4 regions of the Lysinibacillus sp. FSL K6-0232 genome follow, and region 2 is predicted to be linked to each of the others. Evidence: riboswitches for the same ligand, from Rfam matches in the RefSeq annotation. Region 2 holds a riboswitch; each other region holds the start of a gene.
The links. A riboswitch is a leader RNA that binds a small molecule or an ion and turns the genes downstream of it on or off. The one in region 2 is predicted to bind S-adenosylmethionine.
Positions count from the first base shown of each region.

Region 1 (3,104 bases), 1.5 Mb from region 2:
GTGGCTATCGGACAATTGGTATTGCGATGAAACACCATGCCTCTCCTGTAACGAAGAAATTTGCGGAAATTTTAAGTGCTTGGTTAAAGGAGCAAAACAGCGTGCTGTAGCTCTTGAAGCATATCCTTGCATTACGCTAGAATAAAGGTTGTTAGATATTGTAGAAAATAGGTGAGTGTATGGGGACATTACAAGGGAAAACCGTACTCATTACAAGTGGGGGAACGCTTGAAAAATGGGATCGTGTACGGGGGCACACAAATTTATCGAAGGGAACAATGGGCTGTTATTTGGCAGAGGCAGCACTTGCAGCTGGTGCGCATGTTATCTATATGCATGGCTATTTTGCACAGCTACCAGTTAATCATAGCAAAATGCAAACGATTAAATTTGAGGGCATTGAGGACTTAGGCGATAAAATTCGATATGCTGTGCAGAAGCAGCAGGTGGATATTGTCATTATGGCAGCGGCTGGCTCTGATTGGGTCATTGATAAAGTATATGACCAATCAGGCAACTTAATGGAGGAGGCAGGGAAAATGCCTTCCGATGAGCCACCTATTATTCATTTTAAAAAAGCACCAAAAATATTAGGGCAAATAAAGGGCTGGCAACCAAATGTCACATTAGTAGGCTTTAAGCTGGAAGCAACAGATGATGAGGCATTTTTACTTGCGCGTGCAAGATTGCGTATGGACACAGCACAGGCACAATTTATGGTGGCAAATAGCTCTCAATCATTATATGGCGGAGATGAGCCTCATTGGATTGTACCAGCAGAGGGGCAGCCAATTAAGGTAATGGGCAAAGAACAAACAGCGCAAGCATTGATAGCATGCTTACAACAAGAAACTGTGTAGAGGGGATACTTCTGCACAGTTTTTTTATCGTTAGGTGGCGCTAAATGCGTAATTGCCTGCATACAATGCTAGAAGGAATCGAGATAAATAACACATTACAAAGTATTCGACTAGGTTTTCTAATATTTTATATTGACAATTGTATAGCACAATTATAGAATTATTTCCAAGTAAGCAGGGCTCTTATCAAGAGAGGCGGAGGGACTTGGCCCAATGAAGCCTCGGCAACTAATAGAATAGATGCCAATAGTATCTAAGAGATAAAGGGGCTATCCATCAATTGAACTCTTTTGTAACGGAATCAAGAAAAAGAAGGGGTGTATTATATGGCACAGTCGGTAAAAGTAGATGATAAGAAGTTAGAGGCTATCGCGAAGGCTATTCAAAATCTTGAATATGGTGAAGTGCATATTACGATTCAGGATGGTGTAATTGTGCAAATTAATAGGCTCGAAAAACAGAGATTTCCACAGAAGAAATAATGATCATTTCAGTCGAACGATGTCATAAGGCCACAACTAAGCATAAAGGATGTCCTATGCTTACAAGTGGCCCTTTTTTTGTGGAATGCTTAACGATAAAAGCTTTTTGGAATCTCACCAATATGACGGCGATGATACAGTAAAGGCTCTTTTGGTGAATTTGTAATATCTAGCACCTGCCCAATAAAAATAGTATGGTCGCCAGCATCAATCTGTTGATATGTTTTACATTGTAAAATGGCTGCTGTATCATGTAAAATCGGTAGGTCAAAGGAGGACATAGACCACTTTGCCTGAGCAAAACGATCTGGCACTTTGCTGGCAAATAATGTACATAAATGCTCCTGATCACTCGCTAAAATGTTGACCGCAAATGTTGGCGCTGCTGTAAAATAAGCATGGAGCTGAGATTTTTTATCGAGTGACCATAAAATAAGGAGCGGGTCAATCGAAACAGATGCAAAGGAGTTAACGGTTAAGCCAATCGGTTGTGTGTCATGGCATGTAGTAACAACCGTTACGCCTGTAGGGTAATTACCTAGTGCTAATTTAAAAGCAGTTACTTGATCTGTCATTCAAATCACCTCGTTATTATTGTCAATGAAGTTAAATAGCTATCATTGTCTTGCATAAATTTTAAACGAATCCGACATATAGGTAAAGGTAATCGGGAAAGAAAGGGGAATGACCATGACTTTATATTTCGATCATTTGGTTCAGCAAGTGGAATCACCAGAAAATATAAAGGTTTTCTTCAACAAACGAAATATCCATACAGTAAACGGTGGTCAGCATACGATGTGGGGGACTTATAATACATTAAGCTATTTTGGCTTAAGCTATATTGAGCAAATTGCGGTATATGATCGTGATTTATTTGAGCGGGCAGCATTAAACCCCTACACGCTACATTATACGTTTAAACAGGACGAGGAGCGCCAAGGGTTTTCACGAATTGCCTTGCGCACAACAAATATAGAGGCAGAGGGACAACGCTTGCGTGCATTAGGCTTTGATGTGTATGGACCTGAGGCTTGTAGTCGTACAAGACCAGACGGCTCTGTTGTAGAGTGGAAGCTGCTGCATTTTGGTAAGCCTGACCATGCCATTGATTTTCCGTTTTTCATTGAATGGGCGGAGGATGATAAGGAGCGCTTGTCACAATTGCAGGCAAGTGGTGCGCTTCATCCACAGCAAAGCATTACAATGGAGGCGGTGCTGTTTGCAGTAAAGGATGTACAGGCAACCGTTGAGCTTTGGCAGAAGGCATTGCAATTGCCAAAGCCTGAACAGCACGAGCAATATGTATCCTTACAGCTACCAAATATACGCTTGGATTTTTATGATGAGGCAGTTGCCACAGCTATAACCCTTACACCTTTAAAGCAAGGCCCATTTGGTGTGCAATTAAAAGACCCGTATCGCGTAAAAGAAACATTGGTTTGTCCAGGTGCTTTTTATTGGATTAATCGCTAGAAAAGCTACGGCAAGGGGAGTGTAGAATGTCCCTTGCCGTAGTTTTTCAATTATTCAATCGTCATTTTCTTTGGTGCTTGTGTGCCTGTGTACCAATCAAATTCAATTTCAAATGAATGCTTGTCGCCCTTTTTTGTATAGGAGTATTCGATTTTAAGTGGTTCTGTAGGGCTAACAATAGTTTGCTCTGTGCCTTGCACAAATGTAAATTCACCGTTTTCCTTTAGCTTTTGAGCAATTGCTTCAAGCATTGTTGCAAATTCGAGAACGCTTTGCCGTTCCTTAT
Region 1 is NZ_JBBOYW010000001.1:1,585,775-1,588,878, forward strand. It holds gene MHB42_RS07595 (LysR family transcriptional regulator) at 1-110, shown strand, start outside; gene MHB42_RS07600 (phosphopantothenoylcysteine decarboxylase domain-containing protein) at 180-860, shown strand; SAM riboswitch class I at 1,041-1,127, shown strand; gene MHB42_RS07605 (YezD family protein) at 1,187-1,342, shown strand; gene MHB42_RS07610 (flavin reductase family protein) at 1,432-1,917, opposite strand; gene MHB42_RS07615 (VOC family protein) at 2,033-2,818, shown strand; gene MHB42_RS07620 (amphi-Trp domain-containing protein) at 2,869-3,104, opposite strand, start outside.
Region 1: linked by a shared signal. The riboswitch ahead of MHB42_RS07605 (YezD family protein) and the one ahead of MHB42_RS15270 (methionine ABC transporter ATP-binding protein) in region 2 are both predicted to bind S-adenosylmethionine.

Region 2 (3,104 bases):
TCTATTACACCTTTATCAATTTCACGTAAAGCTATTAAAACCATGCGGGCATAAAATGGTGCTGCGCCAATAATTAATGCAGGCAATGCGGCATTGGCGCCACGAATTGTACCAAGTAAAAACTTTGTAAATGGAATTAATAAAATAATTAACACAATAAATGGAATAGAGCGGAAAATATTCACAAGTGAACCTGTTAAAAAGTTCACAATCTTATTAGCCCATAGCTGATTAGGACTTGTTAAAAAGAGCACAATTCCAATCACTAACCCTAAAACAAATGTCACAACAGTAGAGATGGCTGTCATATATAGTGTTTCATATGTAGCCTCCCACATATTTTCCCAGTCTACGTTCGGAAATAGATTAGTTAGCATTTACAATCACCTCCGTTTGTACTTCGACTGTATTTAAGTAATCAAGTGCTGCTGCTACATTTGCCTCCGAGCCATCGATTTGTACAATTAATGTACCGTATGCTCCATTTTTTGTTTGCGAAATATTACCATGAACAATACTAACTTCCACATCAAATTGTTTAACTAGATGCGAAATAACAGGCTGCTCTGTTTTTTCACCTACAAAAATCAGTTTAACAAGTTGTCCAGTTGGATAATTGGCTTTGATTTGTGCTACTGTTTCCTGTGTTTCCTTTGTATCTGTAATTTGCGCTACAAATTTTTTCGTAATAGCTGCTTGCGGTGATTGGAAAACTTGTAATACCTCGCCACGCTCTACAATTTCGCCCGCTTCCATTACAGCCACACGATGACAAATTTTACGAATTACATGCATCTCATGGGTGATGAGCACAATGGTTAAACCTAGGCGTTCATTGATATCCACAAGCAAATCTAGAATTGCATCTGTCGTTTCAGGATCAAGCGCAGATGTTGCCTCATCACATAATAGCACCTCTGGATTATTGGCTAGTGCACGCGCTATGCCAACACGTTGCTTCTGTCCACCAGAAAGCTGTGATGGGTAAGCTTTATCACGCCCTTCCAATCCTACAAGTGCAATTAATTCTTTGACACGTGCCTCACGTTGCGCCTTTGGAACACCTGCAATCTCTAATGGAAAAGCAATATTTTCTGCAACGGTTCTAGACCATAGCAAATTAAAATGCTGGAAAATCATACTTACCTTTTGTCGAGCAGCTCGAAGCTTTTGCCCTTTAATGGATGAGAACTCTTGATCGTTCACTATAACCGTTCCTGATGTCGGTTTCTCTAGTCCATTTAATAAACGAATCATCGTACTTTTACCAGCACCACTATAGCCGATAATGCCAAAAATTTCACCTTTATCGATAGAGAGGTCTACGTTTTTGACTGCCGTTAATTCGCCATTTGCTGTTTTATATTTTTTTGTAATATTATGAAGCTGGATCATCGCCAATACTCCTCTTTTCTCATATAGAAAACCCCTTCACTCACAGACAAGCAGAAGGGGTTAGCGTATTTATACGTTTAACCGTTCTCTCATCTTTCAAAGAAGAATCTTTGAGTGATTTGGCACCTTTTCACACTGTGATGGTTGCCGGGCTTCATAGGGCACTTCCCTCCGCCACTCTTTATAAGAGTTCGATATATTTAATGTTTTCGTAATCTATGTGTTACTTTACCATGCCAGCAAAGTTCAGTCAATTGCTTTTTTTAATAATTCATATAAAAATGGTACGGATTGAAATGCATAGATCTTATTTGTCACTTTTCCGTCATCACAGACAAGCAAACAAGGAACACTTTCAATTTGATGCTCACTTGCAATATGCTCTAAAAAATTAATATTCGCTTTACCTAACTGCAGCTGTGGTAGTAATTGTTCAACAATTGTCATCATTTTCGATGCCACTGCACATGTTCCACACATTGGTGTATATAAATAAAATGCAGCTTGCTCTCCCGACTGTATAGCCGCTTCCCACTGCTCTGTTGACCATTCTTTCATTATTCACGCAACCTTACTTACAAAATATATTCATTATGGATGGAGAAATGTGCACGCAATAAAATCATCGCCAACACTTTTCTAGGTGTCGTTTCCACTTCCTTATAGGTTGGCATTGTACGCAAATGCTCAGCCTCTGGATAATGTCTGTCCATTAATGCACGTAGCTTATCACCTGAAGTATCTGCATCGAAAAATGTAAAAAGCTCGCAGCCCTCATACGGATCAAGCAATTCCTCTAATTGATGTACACCAATTGTGCCATTTGTACATAGTATTGTAACATTCTCATTTAAAATAGGCTCAATCTGAAGCTTATCTGAGCGTCCTTCTACTATCAAGCATTTTCCCTCGAACATTACGCCACCTCCAGTTTAGACATCCCCACTTATAAATTATTATATAATAAAAAACGCCGGTAGTTGCCGACGTTTTTTGATTATAGCTTGTCTTATTCTGCAATCATTTCTTCGTATTGCTCTGCTGTCATAAGTTTGTCAACTTCTGATGCATCAGCAGGCTCTACAACGATCATCCATGCTTTTTCATATGGTGATTCATTTACGAATTCTGGGCTATCTTCTAAATCTGCATTCACTTCAACAACAGTGCCTGAGATTGGCGCATATAATTCAGAAACTGTTTTTACTGATTCTACGCTACCGAATGGGTCATCTGTTTTGATTTCATCGCCAACTTGTGGAAGCTCAACAAATACGATATCTCCTAGCTCAGATTGTGCAAAGTGTGTAATACCAATACGTACTTTACCGTCTTCTACTTTTACCCATTCATGCTCTTCAGAATATCGTAAATCTTTAGGTGTGCTCATGCCAAAAACCCCTCCATAAATATGTAATCGATTCACTTTCAGTGTGCCATATTTCTCCTATAAAAACAAGGAGAAATGCGGTTATTTCCAAGCTTGTTCAAAATCTGATTCTTTAAACCCTAAAGTAACGTTTTTTCCATCTGTTACAATTGGACGTTTGATTAACATGCCATCAGAAGCAAGCAATTCAAGCTGCTCCTCCTCTGTCATCTCAGCAAGCTTATCCTTTAATCCTAGCTCGCGATATTTCATGCCAGATGTATTGAAAAACTTCTTTAAAGGCAGTCCACTCGCCTGCCAAAATGCCTTGATCTCATCT
Region 2 is NZ_JBBOYW010000001.1:3,108,603-3,111,706, forward strand. It holds gene MHB42_RS15265 (methionine ABC transporter permease) at 1-377, opposite strand, end outside; gene MHB42_RS15270 (methionine ABC transporter ATP-binding protein) at 367-1,395, opposite strand; SAM riboswitch class I at 1,482-1,585, opposite strand; gene MHB42_RS15275 (thioredoxin family protein) at 1,642-1,953, opposite strand; gene MHB42_RS15280 (hypothetical protein) at 1,971-2,312, opposite strand; gene gcvH (glycine cleavage system protein GcvH) at 2,405-2,785, opposite strand; gene MHB42_RS15290 (arsenate reductase family protein) at 2,867-3,104, opposite strand, start outside.

Region 3 (3,104 bases), 2.7 Mb from region 2:
ATAAGATGCAATATTTTGTGCACTATAAATATTACCCATTTAAACCACTCCTTTATCATCAGTTTTTAGAGAGAAATAGCTGCTGGTTAGACAGCACTTTTAACTGTTTACCCTTTAAAAAGTTAGTGTCGCTCATTTATATTATTTCCTAGTATATAGCATGGTTTTATTTAAGTCAATAATACAAATAAAAATACTAGGTTTTATTTTCGAGAAAGTTCTGACAATTTACCAAATGAGGTAAATAGCTGATGCAGCAACGTTTTACGCATTACCAAATGAGGCACTTCAAATGAGAAAATACGTAAACGCTACAACATTGCTCTTTATCTTCTCTAGCTTAAGCTTCTATTGTTTGCTCAGCTGATGTTGCTTGTGCAATTGCCTGTTCTAAATCAGCAATAATATCTTCCACTGCCTCTAAGCCGATAGATAAGCGAATGAGCGATTCGGCTACGCCAGCTTGGACCAATTCCTCTGCTGATAATTGCTGATGTGTCGTGGATGCTGGGTGTATAATTAACGATTTAGCATCTCCTACATTCGCTACATGTGAGAATAGCTTTACACTATCAATAAGCTTTCTTCCTGCTTCACGTCCACCTTTAATGCCAAAGGTAAGCACTGAACCGAAGCCATTTCTTAAATATTTCTTCGCCAAATGATGTGTAGGGAAATCCTCAAGACCATTGTAATTTACATATTCCACAGATGGGTGGTTTTGTAAATATTCAGCCACTGCCAATGCATTTTCATTATGTTTAGGTATACGCAAATGAAGCGTTTCTAAACCTTGTAGGAAATTAAAAGCAGCGTCAGGGCTCAATGTTGGACCAAAGTCGCGTAATAATTGTACACGTAGCTTTGTAGCAAAAGCAGTGGATGCTGTATCAATGCCATAACGTAGTCCATGATAGGAAGCATCAGGCTCCGTAAAGCCAGGGAACCGTCCACTCGTCCAGTCAAACTTACCAGCATCTACTACAACACCACCTAAAGTTGTACCATGACCACCAATCCATTTTGTTGCTGAATGAACAACAATATCTGCCCCAAAGTCAATTGGTGTAGAGCCATAAGGAGAAGCAAATGTGCTATCTATAATTAATGGCAAGCTGTTGTCATGAGCAATTTTAGCAACCGCTTCAATATCTAAAACCTTTAAGCTTGGATTACCATAGACTTCAGCAAAAACAGCCTTCGTTTTATCAGTAATCGCTGCATGGAAATTTTCTGGGTTTGTTTCATCTACAAAAATTGTTTTAATACCGTAGTTTGGTAATGTATTTGCGAATAAATTATAAGTACCACCATATAAAGAACTAGCTGCTACTATTTCATCACCAGCTCCTGCTAGGTTTAAAATGGAGAAGGCAATCGCTGCTGCACCAGATGAAAGTGCTACTGCCGCTGTCCCACCCTCCAATAAAGCTACACGCTTTTCAAAAACATCTACAGTAGGGTTTGTAATACGTGTGTAAATATTCCCCGCTTCCTCTAAGGCAAAAAGACGTTGCGCATGAGCAGTGTCTTTAAAAACAAAAGCTGTTGAACGATAGATAGGAACTGTACGGGTGCCTGTCACAGGGTCTGGCTCTTGACCACCATGTAACAATAATGTTTCTGGTTTAAAATCTGTCATTGTATACCTCCAAATGGTTATTTTTTTACGATGGTACCGGAGATGAGGAGGATTTTCTGTAGAAAACAAAAAACCCTCTTCAGCTAAGAAGAGGGTTGCAGTTGCAAGTTTTCCTCCCCTTATCTGCCAGATTCAAGCATGAATCTGCAGGAATTAGCACCGTAGTAAGTTCGTCACTCACTGGTTGCTGGGCATCATAGGGCCTGTCCCTCCGCCGCTCTTGATAAGAGTATGTGATTCAATTTCCATCGTTGTTACACAGTATAAACATAGAGTTTTTTTCTGTCAACCTATAAATTTTATTTTTTCCGAAACTTCTGTTTGCTTTTTTTCGTAATATGAACACATACATTATTTTTAGAAATCAATTCGAAAGGAGTATTTTTATGGTAAAAGCCGTGATTACTGTTCTTATTGTCGGCTATCTTATTGGCTGCATTCATGGTTCGAAGGTGGCGCAAATTTTATCGGGGGTTGACCTAAAAAAAGCTGGTCATGGCAATGCTGGAGCCTCCAATGCCACACTTTCTCTTGGCTGGAAATACGGTGTTTTAGTCGCTCTCATTGATATTGGCAAAGGAGTTATTGCCATTATTGGTGCACACCTATATTTTGGGGATGCTACATTTTTGACAGAAGAGCAAATATGGCTGCTGACATACCTGATAGCTGCAGGTGTTATTTTAGGTCATAACTTCCCGTTTTATATGGGCTTTAATGGCGGTAAAGGGACTGCCTCTATTATTGGTATTTTGCTTGCTGTGAATTGGAAAATTGGTTTATTTGCACTTATACTTTTTGTTATTTTATCGTTTGCTACAAACTATTTAATTGTTGGTGTACTTGAGTTTTATCTTGTCTTTTGTACAGCCACATATTTATGGATTCCCGGAATCGGCCCAACTGTTATCGCACTATTGCTTTTTGTCATCGCTATGATTTTACATATTGAAAATATTAAACGATTAGTGAAAGGCACAGAGCCTAAAGTCACCTCAGCATTTAAGAAAAAGAAATAGTATTATTATAGAAATTTAACAAACTATTACGATTGCATTTATTTGAAACGGGTACAATATTAACAATGGAGGCATTGGCAATTTCAGCCTCCTGTCTTCACTAACAATGTGCTGCGTAATCATAAAAGCATGCTCAGCATTTTTCCACAAAAATATTTATCGGAATTATAATATCCCCTATACACTGGCATTGAATTACTTACATAGTTATTTTGTCTTTTGTATGACCGTATATTTTCTCTTTATTATCTGCTTAATGCTCTAAAAAGTAATTATTTTACATACTGATTATTCTATAATAAAATGGACAGTTTTCTATCTTAATAAAGTATTGTCCTAACCGATGTTATGAATAATAGTGTAGAAAGGATGAGAAAATATGTCAGCACTGAAACAAGAAGCTACAAAACGTAATTTAAAGCCTCTCTGGATTGCGCTAGCCT
Region 3 is NZ_JBBOYW010000001.1:413,090-416,193, reverse strand. It holds gene MHB42_RS02005 (hypothetical protein) at 1-39, opposite strand, end outside; gene MHB42_RS02000 (O-acetylhomoserine aminocarboxypropyltransferase/cysteine synthase family protein) at 341-1,642, opposite strand; SAM riboswitch class I at 1,759-1,872, opposite strand; gene MHB42_RS01995 (glycerol-3-phosphate acyltransferase) at 2,029-2,661, shown strand; gene MHB42_RS01990 (DASS family sodium-coupled anion symporter) at 3,041-3,104, shown strand, end outside.
Region 3: linked by a shared signal. The riboswitch ahead of MHB42_RS02000 (O-acetylhomoserine aminocarboxypropyltransferase/cysteine synthase family protein) and the one ahead of MHB42_RS15270 (methionine ABC transporter ATP-binding protein) in region 2 are both predicted to bind S-adenosylmethionine.

Region 4 (3,104 bases), 1.0 Mb from region 2:
ATGCTGTAAACCCTTCATTTTTTCGTTTATAATAAAGGCAATGGAGGGATTTGATGGAGGAATTAATCGTCCAATTAAAGGAGCTAGGCTTTACCGAATATGAAGCAAAGGCTTATACAGCCCTTGTCCAGCATAGCCATGTAAATGCCTATCAGGTTAGTAAAAATTCAGGAATACCCCGTGCTAGAATTTATGATATTTTAACAAGCCTTGTTGACAAGGGGATTGTGCTTAAGGAGGAAACAGCCGAGCAAACGATATATGCTGCACTGCCTGTCGCAGTTTTTTTACAGCAAATGCAGCAGCGTTGGCAGGCTAATTTTACATCCATTGGTACAAAGTTAGCTAGGCTAGAAGCAAAAGAGCAGGAAGCGGAGCATAAAGTCGTTATGTTAAAGGGCAAGGAGGCGATTATCAACTATTGTCAATCGCTGCTCCAAAATGCTAAGCAGAAGGTGCTATTATCAATGTGGGAGGATATGTATGAGGCGTTAGATGAAGCGATTCAAGAGGCAGCACAGCGTGTGCCTATCCATGGCATTACCTTCTATGTGGAAAACCCGATTGCTACATTGGATCAGCATCGCATGACACGCTATACAAAAAAAACATCTACACCGCATTGGTTTATTATGTCAGTGGATGGACAGCAAATGATTTATGGGCATGTACCATCCAATCAGGAAATTGCCTTTATTACAACGGACCCTGTGCATATTTATTTGCTGGAGGATTATATTTGGCATGATGTGCTGGTCAATCGCTTAATCAAGCGCGATGACCAAGCATTGGAGGAATGGATTACTAAAGAGCGACAAGCCTTTTTCCTCAACTAAAGCTCTAGCATATAAGCCAAGAAAAAAAGTGAAATCCCTTATTGCAAGAGATTTCACCTTTTCTTAGTAAAATACTTTGTCTACATTGTATTTGGAGCGGAAGACATTGATGGCATATGTTTCGTAAATTTCACGTTCCATTGGGTCTTCTATTTCATATACTTCAATTTTAAAAATTTCATCACGATGATTTTTCATTGGCGATACATTGTCTTCAAAGTGCTTTTTAATACGTTGGCGAATTTTGCGAGCTTTCCCGACAAATAATAGCTCATTTTTTTCATTATAAAATAAGAAAATGCCGCCTTTTTCGCGTGTGATTTTATGGAAGTCAATAAATCCATGGTAAGGTGTAATCGGCACATCACCAGGCTTTACATCTTGCTCACGCTGACGAATGACTACATCTGGTTTTGGAAATTCAATTTTAATCAAGTTTTTCACGTTCCTCTCTATCCCTAAAGCTATATGATAACATAATTACGGTATGCTTACCATAAAATTTCATCTAGAAAAAGTGATATACACAGCCTAGTATGGGGCAATAAAATAGGGAACATACAAATGAATCACAAAATATTCTATGAATTATTGCTATTCCTACTAGTTCATGCTACAATTCGATATAGTTAAATAAATCTTATCAAGAGAAGCTGAGGGATTTGGCCCGATGACGCTTCAGCAACCTCTAACAATTTGTTAGAAAGGTGCTAATTCCAGCAAAGGTACTCCTTTGAGAGATAAGAGTGGACGTGAAAAAATCCTTCTCATTCTATCTCGTATGGAATGAGGGGGATTTTTTAATTTGAAGCAGGCTTTACTGAAAAGAGAGAGGGGAATGCAAGATGCCAATTAATATTCCGAAAAACTTACCAGCTGGAGAACATTTACGTGAGGAAAAAATCTTCGTGATGGAAGAGGACCGCGCACGAACACAGCAAATTCGTCCGTTAAGTATATTAATTTTAAATTTAATGCCTGAAAAGGAAAAAACAGAGCTACAATTATTACGTTTACTAGGGAATACGCCGCTACAGGTTAATATTACCTTTTTAAATACAGCTACACATAAATCGAAAAATGTGAGTAAATCACATTTACAGCTATTTTACACAACGTTCTCACAAATTCGCCATCGCCGTTATGATGGCATGATTATTACAGGAGCGCCAGTCGAGAAAATGGAATTTGAGGATGTAAACTATTGGCAAGAAATAAAGGACATTATGGATTGGTCCAAAACGAATGTTACATCTGTTCTTCATATTTGTTGGGGGGCACAGGCGGCACTCTATCATCATTATGGTATTGGGAAATTTGAGCTTCCTGCTAAATGCTCGGGGGTTTATTCCCATGTTATTACTGATTTAACGGTTGATTTAGTGCGTGGCTTTAGCGATTTATTTACAGCACCGCATTCACGCCATACTTCTGTATCCATTGACGAGGTACGCAATCATCCTGATTTACGCTTGTTATCCTATTCGGAGGAGGCAGGTGTCTTTATCGTCCAATCGAAGGATAATAAAAATATTATGATTACAGGTCATTTAGAGTACGATGCGACAACATTGGCGGATGAATATCATCGCGATATAGCGAAGGGGCTTGATACGGCAGTGCCTGTCAACTATTTCCCAAATGATGACCCAGCACAAGCACCGATTAATACATGGCGTGCTCATACGCATTTATTGTTTTCAAACTGGCTGAACTACTATGTTTACCAAGAAACACCGTACGAATGGGACTTTGTGGATGAAATTGAATTCCATATTTAAGCCATTTAAAAAGTCTAATTTCCACGCAGAAATTAGACTTCTTCTTTTTTTTGTAACTTCGACTTGCGTATGACAGCGACAATAAGCATTATAATAGGTAGTAAAATCATTACAATAAATGATAAAATGGGCCAAATTTCATTATTGTAGTTATTGGAATGAACAATACTTGGATGAAGAATTTGCGATAGACCAATGACTATCAGGCCCATTGGCAAAATGAGTGGTCGATGATCCTTAATGTTCAACACTTGCGCAAGCCCGACAACACTTGTATAGAAGTACATAAATGAGCGAATATAAAGGGAGATAATCCACATAACAGCTATCAATACCTCAATACGTTCTAAAAAATAACCAATGGATATTCTTTGGGCAAGTGCATAGCTAGGGAAGGTTCGAGCGGTTGTACTATCTGGCCCTAAGACAAGTATGGACAGTGTAACCATTGTTGTTAATACAATGCCACCAATTATTGTACCAATAT
Region 4 is NZ_JBBOYW010000001.1:2,105,374-2,108,477, reverse strand. It holds gene MHB42_RS10295 (TrmB family transcriptional regulator) at 54-836, shown strand; gene MHB42_RS10290 (nucleotide excision repair endonuclease) at 900-1,271, opposite strand; SAM riboswitch class I at 1,474-1,583, shown strand; gene metA (homoserine O-acetyltransferase MetA) at 1,682-2,617, shown strand; gene MHB42_RS10280 (GerAB/ArcD/ProY family transporter) at 2,650-3,104, opposite strand, start outside.
Region 4: linked by a shared signal. The riboswitch ahead of metA (homoserine O-acetyltransferase MetA) and the one ahead of MHB42_RS15270 (methionine ABC transporter ATP-binding protein) in region 2 are both predicted to bind S-adenosylmethionine.